Regions from separate parts of the Salana multivorans genome, predicted to be linked through region 2. Evidence: predicted binding sites of a transcription regulator. Region 2 holds the regulator's gene; the other holds the start of a gene.

Region 1 (4,413 bases), 480 kb from region 2:
CGTTCGCCGTCCCGCGGCAGAACCAGCAGAAGGTCCTGTTCGTCGGGATCATCCTCGCGCTCGTCCTGCGCACGGTCTTCATCCTCGTCGGTGCCGAGCTCGTCAACGCGTGGGCGTGGATCTTCTACATCTTCGGTGCGTTCCTCATCTGGACCGCCATCGGACAGCTGCGCCACACGGGTCAGCAGGACGAGGCCAAGGAGACCTGGCTGGTCCGTTCCGTGCGGCGGGTCTTCCCGGTGACGGACGGTTTCCACGGCGATCGCGTCTGGGTCCGGCACGACGGACGCTGGCACATGACGCCGATGCTGCTCGTCATGGTCGCGATCGGCAGCGCGGACATCCTGTTCGCGATCGACTCGATCCCGGCGATCTTCGGGCTCACGCAGGAGGTGTTCCTCATCTTCGCCGCGAACGCCTTCTCGCTGCTCGGCCTGCGCCAGCTCTTCTTCCTCATCGACGGCCTGCTCGACCGGCTCGTCTACCTCAACTACGGGCTCGCCGCGATCCTCGCCTTCATCGGCGCGAAGCTCGTCATCCACGCCCTGCACGAGAACGAGGTGCCGTTCATCAACGGCGGTGAGCCCGTGCACGCGATCCCCGAGGTCTCGATCGCGGTCTCCCTCACGTTCATCATCTCCGTCCTGGTCATCACGACGGTGGCGAGCCTGCTCAAGTCGCGCAGCGACGCGCGAGGACGGCTCACGGCTGGACCGGGGGCCGGCGCGTGAGCGGCACGCTGCCGGTCTGGTTCGAGGTCGCGTCGCTCGTCGTCATCACGGGCGTCCTCGTCGCCGACCTCGTCATCATCGGGCGTCGGCCGCACGTGCCGGGCTTCGCCGAGAGCGCGCGCTGGGTCGGCTTCTACGTCGCGCTGGCGCTCGTCTTCGCGGGCCTCGTCTACCTCGTGGGCGGCGCCCAGCCGGCGACCGAGTTCGTCGCCGGCTGGCTCACCGAGTACTCGCTCTCGCTGGACAACCTCTTCGTGTTCGCGCTCATCCTCACGGCGTTCGCCGTGCCCCGCGAGCTGCAGCAGCGCACGCTCATGATCGGGATCCTCATCGCGCTCGGGCTGCGCGCCGTCCTCATCGTCGCCGGGGCGGCGGTCGTCGACCGGTTCACCTGGGTGTTCTTCGTCTTCGGCGTCATCCTGCTCGTCACGGCCTACGGGATGCTCAAGGGCCAGGACGAGGAGGAGGAGTACAAGGAGAACGCGACGGTCCGGGCCGTCCGGCGGGTCATGCCCGTGTCCGAGCACTACGACGGCAAGAGCCTCACGACGCGCATCGACGTCGAGGTCCCCGCCGACCAGGCCCCCGGCCAGGTCTCACCGTTCGGCACGCCCGCGTCCGTCGCGGACGCTCCGATCGCGCGGGACGTGGCGCCGTACGACGTGACCTCGTCCGAGGCCACCACCGGCCAGCCGGCCACCGGCCAGCCGGCGGCGTACGAGACGCGGCGCGCGCTCACACCCATGGCGCTCGTCATCCTCGCGCTCGGCACGACGGACCTGCTGTTCGCGCTCGACTCGATCCCGGCGATCTTCGGCATCACGTCGAACCCGTTCATCGTGTTCACGACGAACCTGTTCGCGCTCATGGGGCTGCGCCAGCTCTACTTCATGCTGAGCGGCCTCATGGAGCGGCTCACCTACCTGAAGTTCGGGCTCGCGGCGATCCTCGCGTTCATCGGCGTGAAGCTCGTCCTGCACGCGCTGCACACCAACTCGCTGCCCTTCCTCAACGGGGGAGAGCCGATCGAGTGGGGACCGGAGATCTCGACGGGGGCCTCGCTCGTCGTCATCGTCGCGTGCCTCGGGCTCGCGGCCCTCGCCTCGCTCGTCGCGCGACGCAGCCCGTCCGGCCCGCCCGCGCCGCTGCGCTGACGCGCGGCCCGGCACCCGGGGAGCCGTCGGCTCCCGTGCCGTCCGCGACGCGTCAGGCCCAGGGTCCGATGACCGGGTCCCAGCGACGCACCGTCGTCGAGCCGACGACGCCGGCGACCTGGAACGGGTCGGCCGCGAGCAGGTCGCGCGCGGCCACGTCGGAGGCGGCGCGCACGAGCAGCAGCGCTCCGCCGTCCTCGGGCAGGGGACCGGACGCCAGCAGGTCCCCGGCGTCGCACAGCGCACGGAGAAACGCGCGGTGCTCGGGCCGGACGGCGGCGAGCTCCTCGGGCGAGGCGTCGTAGGCGTACTCGACGGCGTAGGTCAGGGGCGCGGGAGCTGCGTCGGTCATGGCCGCAACATACCCCGCCGCACCCGCCGGACGGTGCGCCGGATTCCGCCCTGATCGAACACGTGTACATGATGTCGGTGGTCGGACTTAGCATGGAGCAGTGAGTCTCATCGTCTCCGGTGCCCGTGAGCACAACCTCAAGAACGTCTCGATCGAGCTGCCGCGCGACCAGCTCGTCGTGTTCACCGGGCTGTCCGGATCGGGCAAGTCCTCCCTGGCGTTCGACACGATCTTCGCCGAGGGACAGCGCCGCTACGTCGAGTCGCTGTCGTCCTACGCGCGCCAGTTCCTCGGCCAGATGGACAAGCCAGACGTCGACTTCATCGAGGGCCTCTCGCCGGCGGTCTCGATCGACCAGAAGTCGACGAACCGGAACCCGCGCTCGACGGTCGGGACCATCACCGAGGTCTACGACTACCTGCGCCTCCTCTTCGCGCGCGCCGGTACGCAGTTCTGCCCGGTGTGCGGCGAGCAGGTGACGTCGCAGACCCCGCAGCAGATCGTCGACCGGCTGCTCGAGCTGCCCGACGGCACCCGCTTCCAGGTGCTCGCCCCGGTCGTCCGCGGCCGCAAGGGCGAGTACTCGGAGCTGTTCCGCGACCTGCAGTCGCAGGGCTTCGCCCGCGCCCGGGTCGACGGCGAGGTCGTGACGCTCACCGAGGCGCCGGCCCTGGAGAAGAAGCTGAAGCACGACATCGAGGTCGTCGTCGACCGGCTCGTCGCTCGCTCGAGCGCGAAGCAGCGGATCACCGACTCGGTCGAGACGGCGCTGCGGCTGGCCGACGGCCTCGTCGTCATCGAGTTCGTCGACGTCGACGCCGGTGCGCCCGGGCGGGAGCGCCGCTTCTCGGAGAAGCGCGCCTGCCCCAACGACCACGTGCTCGCGCTCGAGGAGATCGAGCCGCGCACCTTCTCCTTCAACGCGCCCTACGGCGCGTGCCCCGAGTGCACGGGCCTCGGCACCCGCCTCGAGGTGGACCCGGACCTCATCGTCCCCGACGACGAGCTGACGCTGGCCGAGGGCGCGATCGCGCCGTGGGCGCAGACGTCGGCGGAGTACTTCGCGCGTCAGCTCGAGGCGCTCGGCAAGGACCTCGGGTTCAGCACCGACGTGCCGTGGCGCGCGCTTCCCGAGCGCGCGCGCACGGCGATCCTGCACGGTCACGACCACGAGGTGAAGGTCCGCTACCGCAACCGCTGGGGCCGTGAGCGGCAGTACTCGACCGGGTTCGAGGGCGCCATCCCGTTCGTCCAGCGTCGGCACGCGGAGACGGAGTCGGACTGGTCGCGCGAGCGCTACGAGGGCTTCATGCGCGAGGTGCCGTGCCCGGCCTGCCAGGGTGCTCGGCTCAAGCCCGAGGTCCTCGCGGTCAAGGTCGACGGCCACTCGATCGCCGACGTCTGCAACCTGGCGATCGCCGAGGCCAAGGCGTACCTCGACGGGATCGAGCTGGGCGAGCGCGAGCGGGTCGTCGCCGGCGCCGTGCTCAAGGAGATCCACGCGCGGCTGCAGTTCCTGCTCGACGTCGGGCTCGACTACCTCACGCTCTCGCGACCCTCGGCCACCCTGTCCGGCGGCGAGGCCCAGCGCATCCGTCTGGCGACGCAGATCGGGTCGGGCCTCGTCGGCGTGCTCTACGTGCTCGACGAGCCGAGCATCGGCCTGCACCAGCGCGACAACCGCCGGCTGATCGAGACGCTGAGCCGGCTGCGCGACCTGGGCAACACGCTCATCGTGGTCGAGCACGACGAGGACACCATCCGCACGGCGGACTGGATCGTCGACATCGGTCCGGGTGCCGGGGAGCACGGCGGGCACGTCGTCCACTCCGGTGACCTCGCGGGGCTGCTCGCGTCGGAGGAGTCGGTCACGGGCGCCTACCTGTCCGGCCGCCGGCACATCCCGGTCCCGACGACGCGCCGCAAGACGACCAAGGGCCGGGCCATCACGGTGCACGGTGCCCGCGAGAACAACCTGCGGGACGTCACGGTGTCGTTCCCGGTCGGTGTGCTCACGGCCGTCACCGGCGTCTCCGGCTCCGGCAAGTCGACGCTGGTCAACTCGATCTTCCACACCGTGCTCGCCAACGAGCTGAACGGCGCGCGCCGGGTCGCGGGACGACACCGCCGCGTCACGGGTCTCGAGCACGTCGACAAGGTGGTCCACGTCGACCAG
Region 2 (4,413 bases):
CGTGGCGGTGCTCGACTCGCGTCTCGCCACGGCTCGCTACGGCTCGTTCCTGCGGGCCTCGCTCCCGCCGATGTGGCCGACCACGGACCCGACCGTCGTGCGGTCGGCTCTGGCGCGGCTGGCGGTGCTGCCCTCTAGGATCGAGGAGTGAGCATCGAGCCCCGTCCGTACCAGACCGTCGCGATCGTGGGAGCCGGCTCGGTCGGCGCCACTCTCGCCTACGCCGCGCTCGTCCGCGGCGCCGCGCGCCGCGTCGTCCTCTACGACGTCAACCGGGCCAAGGTGACCGCCGAGGCGGCCGACATCGGCCACGGCACCGAGTTCATGCACCAGGCGACGATCGAGGGCAGCGACGACATCGAGATCTGCCGCAACGCGGACATCGTGGTCTTCACGGCCGGCGCGAAGCAGGATCCCGGCCAGAGTCGGATGGAGCTGGCCGCCAAGACGGTCGGGCTCGTGCAGAAGGTGATGCCGACGCTGGTCGACATCGCGCCGGACGCCGTCCACATGATGGTGACCAACCCGGTCGACGTGGTCACGTACGCCGCCCAGAAGGTCACCGGCCTGCCGACGCACCAGATCTTCGGCTCCGGCACCGTCCTTGACTCCTCCCGGCTGCGCTACCAGATCTCGCGCGAGTGCGGCGTCGCGGTGCAAAACGTGCACGCGTACGTGCTCGGCGAGCACGGCGACAGCGAGGTCCCGATCTGGAGCTCCGCGAGCATCGGCGGCGTGCCCCTGCTGGAGTGGCTCGGGCCGGACGGTCGGCCGCTGTTCACGGACAGCGTGCGCGAGCGCATCGGGTACGACACCGTCCACGCCGCCTACGAGATCATCGAGGGCAAGGGCGCGACGAACTACGCCGTCGGCCTCGCCGTCACGCGGATCATCGAGGCCGTGCTGCGCAACGAGCACCGGGTGCTGCCGGTCTCGACGCTCGTCAACGACGACCTCCTGGGCATCCGGGACGTCTGCCTGTCGATGCCGACGATCGTCGACGCGCGCGGGGCCGTCGAGCGGCTCGGGATCCCGATGAGCTCGTTCGAGCTGCAGCGTCTCCACGCGAGCGCGGTCGCGCTGCGCGAGGCGGCCCGCAGCCTCGGCTTCTAGCTGGCATCCGGTCGGTCGGCGCGGTCCGGCCGGCGGGCGCGCGACTGGAACCCGCGATCGCTGGATGCGCCTGCTGACGACTGCTGCGGCCGTGGCCACCCGTGAACCGGGTGACTGGGTCGATGCGGCCCGGACGTGGCCACGGGGGCCGCGCTGACCACCGCTGGTCCGGCTGGTGTCGGTGAGGCGGTCCGGTGGTGGCCACCGCGACCGCCATGACCCCCCGAAGGGTCGAACCGCTGCCGCCGCCACTGGAGCTAGGCCGTGGCCACCTGTGAACCGGGTGACCCCGCCGATACGGCCCGGACGTAGCCACGGGGGCCGCGCTGACCACCGCTGGTCCGGCTGGTGTTGGTGAAGCGGTCCGGTGGTGGCCACCGCGACCGCGATGCCCCCCCCGGAGGGCCGGATCGCTGCCGCCGCCACAAGTTCAGGACCGTGGCCACCTGTGAGCCGGGTGACCGCGCCGATACGGCCCGGACGTAGCCACGGTGATCGCCCTGGCCACGCTCGGTCCGGCTGGTGTTGGTGAAGCGGTCCGGTGGTGGCCACGGCCGGGTGACCGCGCCGATGCGGCCCGGACATGGCCACGGGAGCCGCGCCGACCACCCGCGGCCCGGCTCGGGCCGGAGCAGGTCGGCTAGACGCGACGCAGGACCGCGACGACGCGGCCGAGGATCTGGGCGTGCGTGCCGTCGATGGGGGAGAAGGCGGAGTTGGCGGGCAGGAGCCACACGCCGTCGGGGCCGCGGCGGAACGTCTTGACCGTCGCCTCCCCGTCGATCATCGCGGCGACGATCTCGCCGTTCTCGGCGACGTTCTGCTGACGCACGACGACCCAGTCGCCGTCGCAGATCGCAGCCTCGATCATCGACTCACCGACGACCTCGAGGAGGAAGAGCTCGCCGTCGCCGACGATCCGCCGCGGGAGCGCGAACACGTCCTCGACGCTCTGCTCCGCGAGGATCGGGCCGCCCGCAGCGATGCGGCCGACGAGGGGGACGTAGGAGGTCGCCGCGTTCGGCGGCTCCGGCAGCAGGATGGGGCGGACGGCCTCGGCGGCGACGTCGCCGCCGGTCTCGTCGGCGTCGGGCGTGAACCCGGCCGGCCGCAGCGGCGTCCCGGCGCGGGCGACCTGGGCGGCGGTCTCGGCGTCGGTGCGGGGCGTGAGCCCGGGGACCGCCGACACCATGGGCGCCTCGGCGACGACCTCCATGGCGCGCGGACGCATCGGGTCGCGACGCAGGTACCCCTTGTCCTCGAGCTGCTGGAGCTGGTGCTTGACGCTCGAGGGGGAGGCGAGCCCGACCTCCTCGCCGATCTCGCGCATGCTCGGCGGGTAACCGCGCTCGGTGATGCTGCGGCGGATCACGTCGAGCACCGCGCGCTGCCGCACGGTGAGCACCCGAGGGTCTCGTGCCATCGTTCCGTCTCCTCCTCCTCGCCCGGTCCGGTCCGAGCGTCCGCGGCGGCTGCCCCGGCGACCGCCCGACGGATAGATGTCAGACCTCGATGGTGTGCTGCTGCCTAGGTCAAGCGTAGGCGATCGAACACCGGATCGTGCGACACGTGTTCGAACGGAGTGTCGACAACGCGGGGCCGATGGGTTACTGTGTCGAACAGACGTACGACGCACACTAGTTCGAAGGAGTGTCGAGATGAGCACCATGGTGATGAACCGTCCGGCGATGACTCGCGGGACCGTGCGCCGCGTGTCGGAGCCGGCGAACGGGTCGGTCCGGATGCGGCTGACCCGTCGCGGGCGCATCGTGGTCGTGACGCTTGCCGCGCTCCTCGGCTTCGGCATCGCCCTGTCGGCCGAGCGCGCGGTCGCGACGTCGACCGTGGATCCCGTCTCGTACGAGACCGTGTACGTCGCCCCCGGCGAGAGCTTGTGGAGCATCGCCAGCGGGATCGCGGGGGAGCGGGACGTGCGTGATGTCGTCGCCGCCCTCGAGGAGCTGAACGGGCTCACGAGCTCGCAGCTCCAGGTCGGGCAGGAGCTGCTCGTCCCCGCGGACGGCCTCTAGACCGAGCTCGTCGCGGACGGCGCCGACGCGCCGGGTCCTCCGTGGAAGAATGGTCATCCCGCTCGGCCCTCGGGCGGGGTCGCCATCGGAGGGACTCTCGCGGTGCACTGCCCGTACTGCCGACACACCGACTCCCGAGTCGTCGACTCACGCACGAGCGAGGACGGCTCCTCGATCCGGCGTCGGCGCCAGTGCCCGGAGTGCGGCCGCCGGTTCACCACCGTGGAGACCACGAGCCTCTCGGTCGTGAAGCGCTCCGGCGTGGTCGAGCCGTTCTCCCGGGACAAGGTCGTCGCGGGTGTCCGCAAGGCCTGCCAGGGACGCCCGGTCTCGGACGACTCGCTCGCCCTGCTCGCCCAGCGCGTGGAGGAGACGGTGCGGGCCACCGGGTCGGCCGAGATCGACGCGCACGACGTCGGTCTCGCGATCCTCGGGCCGCTGCGCGAGCTGGACGAGATCGCCTACCTGCGCTTCGCCTCGGTCTACCAGAGCTTCACGACGCTCGAGGACTTCGAGGCCGCCATCAGCGGCCTGCGCGCCGACCGGCTCGGTGAGTCGGCGGACGAGGTCGCGGTCGTCGACCCCGTCGCCTGAGCTCCCAGCCGCAACCGCCCGAACGTCTCGGCTCCGTCGCCCGAGCGCCGAGGCTCAGCTCCCAGAGCGCCGAGACCCAGCGGCCCGAACGCCCAGCCCAAGCGGACTGAACTCCGAGCCTCAGCCGATCTCGATGACGCGCGCGCGGATCGTCGTCGGGAGCGCCTCGAGCTCGCTCAGCAAGTCGGCGGACAGGCCCCCGCCGACGTCGGTGACGGCGTAGCCGAACTGGCCGCGCGTCCCGAGCACCTGGTACTCGACGTTCGCGCCGCTGCGCGAGAGGTCCTCGTTGAGCTGAGCCATGACGCCGGGGACGTTGCGGTGCAGCAGCGTCACGCGGTGCGCCCCCGGCCGCGGGGCCTCGAGCACGAGACCGGGCAGGTTGACGGAGAGGTTCGTCGCCCCGGTCGCCTGGTAGTCGCGCAGCTTGTTCGCCACGAAGATGCCGATGTCGTGCTGCGCCTCCTCGGTCGAGCCGCCGACGTGCGGCGTGAGGATGACGTTGTCGAGCCCGCGCAGCGCGCTGTCGAAGGAGTCACCCTTCGACTTCGGCTCGGTCGGGAACACGTCGACGGCCGCACCCGAGAGCGAGCGGTCGAGGATGCGCTCGCGCAGCGCGTCGTAGTCGACGAGGAAGCCGCGGGACAGGTTGAGGAACAGCGCGCCCGGACGCATC

The links. The regulator LexA, encoded in region 2, represses DNA repair genes until DNA is damaged. The targets are predictions, from matches to a motif close to TCGAACANNTGTTCGA.
Region 1: uvrA (excinuclease ABC subunit UvrA) is a predicted target of LexA. The motif match lies at 2,292-2,307, and genes of this name have one in related genera.

Annotation. Positions count from the first base shown of each region.
Region 1 covers NZ_RKHQ01000002.1:427,089-431,501, forward strand. The annotation lists gene EDD28_RS14175 (TerC family protein) at 1-731, shown strand, start outside; gene EDD28_RS14180 (TerC family protein) at 728-1,885, shown strand; gene EDD28_RS14185 (YciI family protein) at 1,938-2,237, opposite strand; gene uvrA (excinuclease ABC subunit UvrA) at 2,338-4,413, shown strand, end outside.
Region 2 covers NZ_RKHQ01000002.1:903,428-907,840, reverse strand. The annotation lists gene EDD28_RS16245 (ATP-dependent DNA helicase) at 1-151, shown strand, start outside; gene EDD28_RS16240 (L-lactate dehydrogenase) at 148-1,113, shown strand; gene lexA (transcriptional repressor LexA) at 1,754-2,536, opposite strand; gene EDD28_RS16230 (LysM peptidoglycan-binding domain-containing protein) at 2,772-3,143, shown strand; gene nrdR (transcriptional regulator NrdR) at 3,246-3,737, shown strand; gene serA (phosphoglycerate dehydrogenase) at 3,858-4,413, opposite strand, start outside.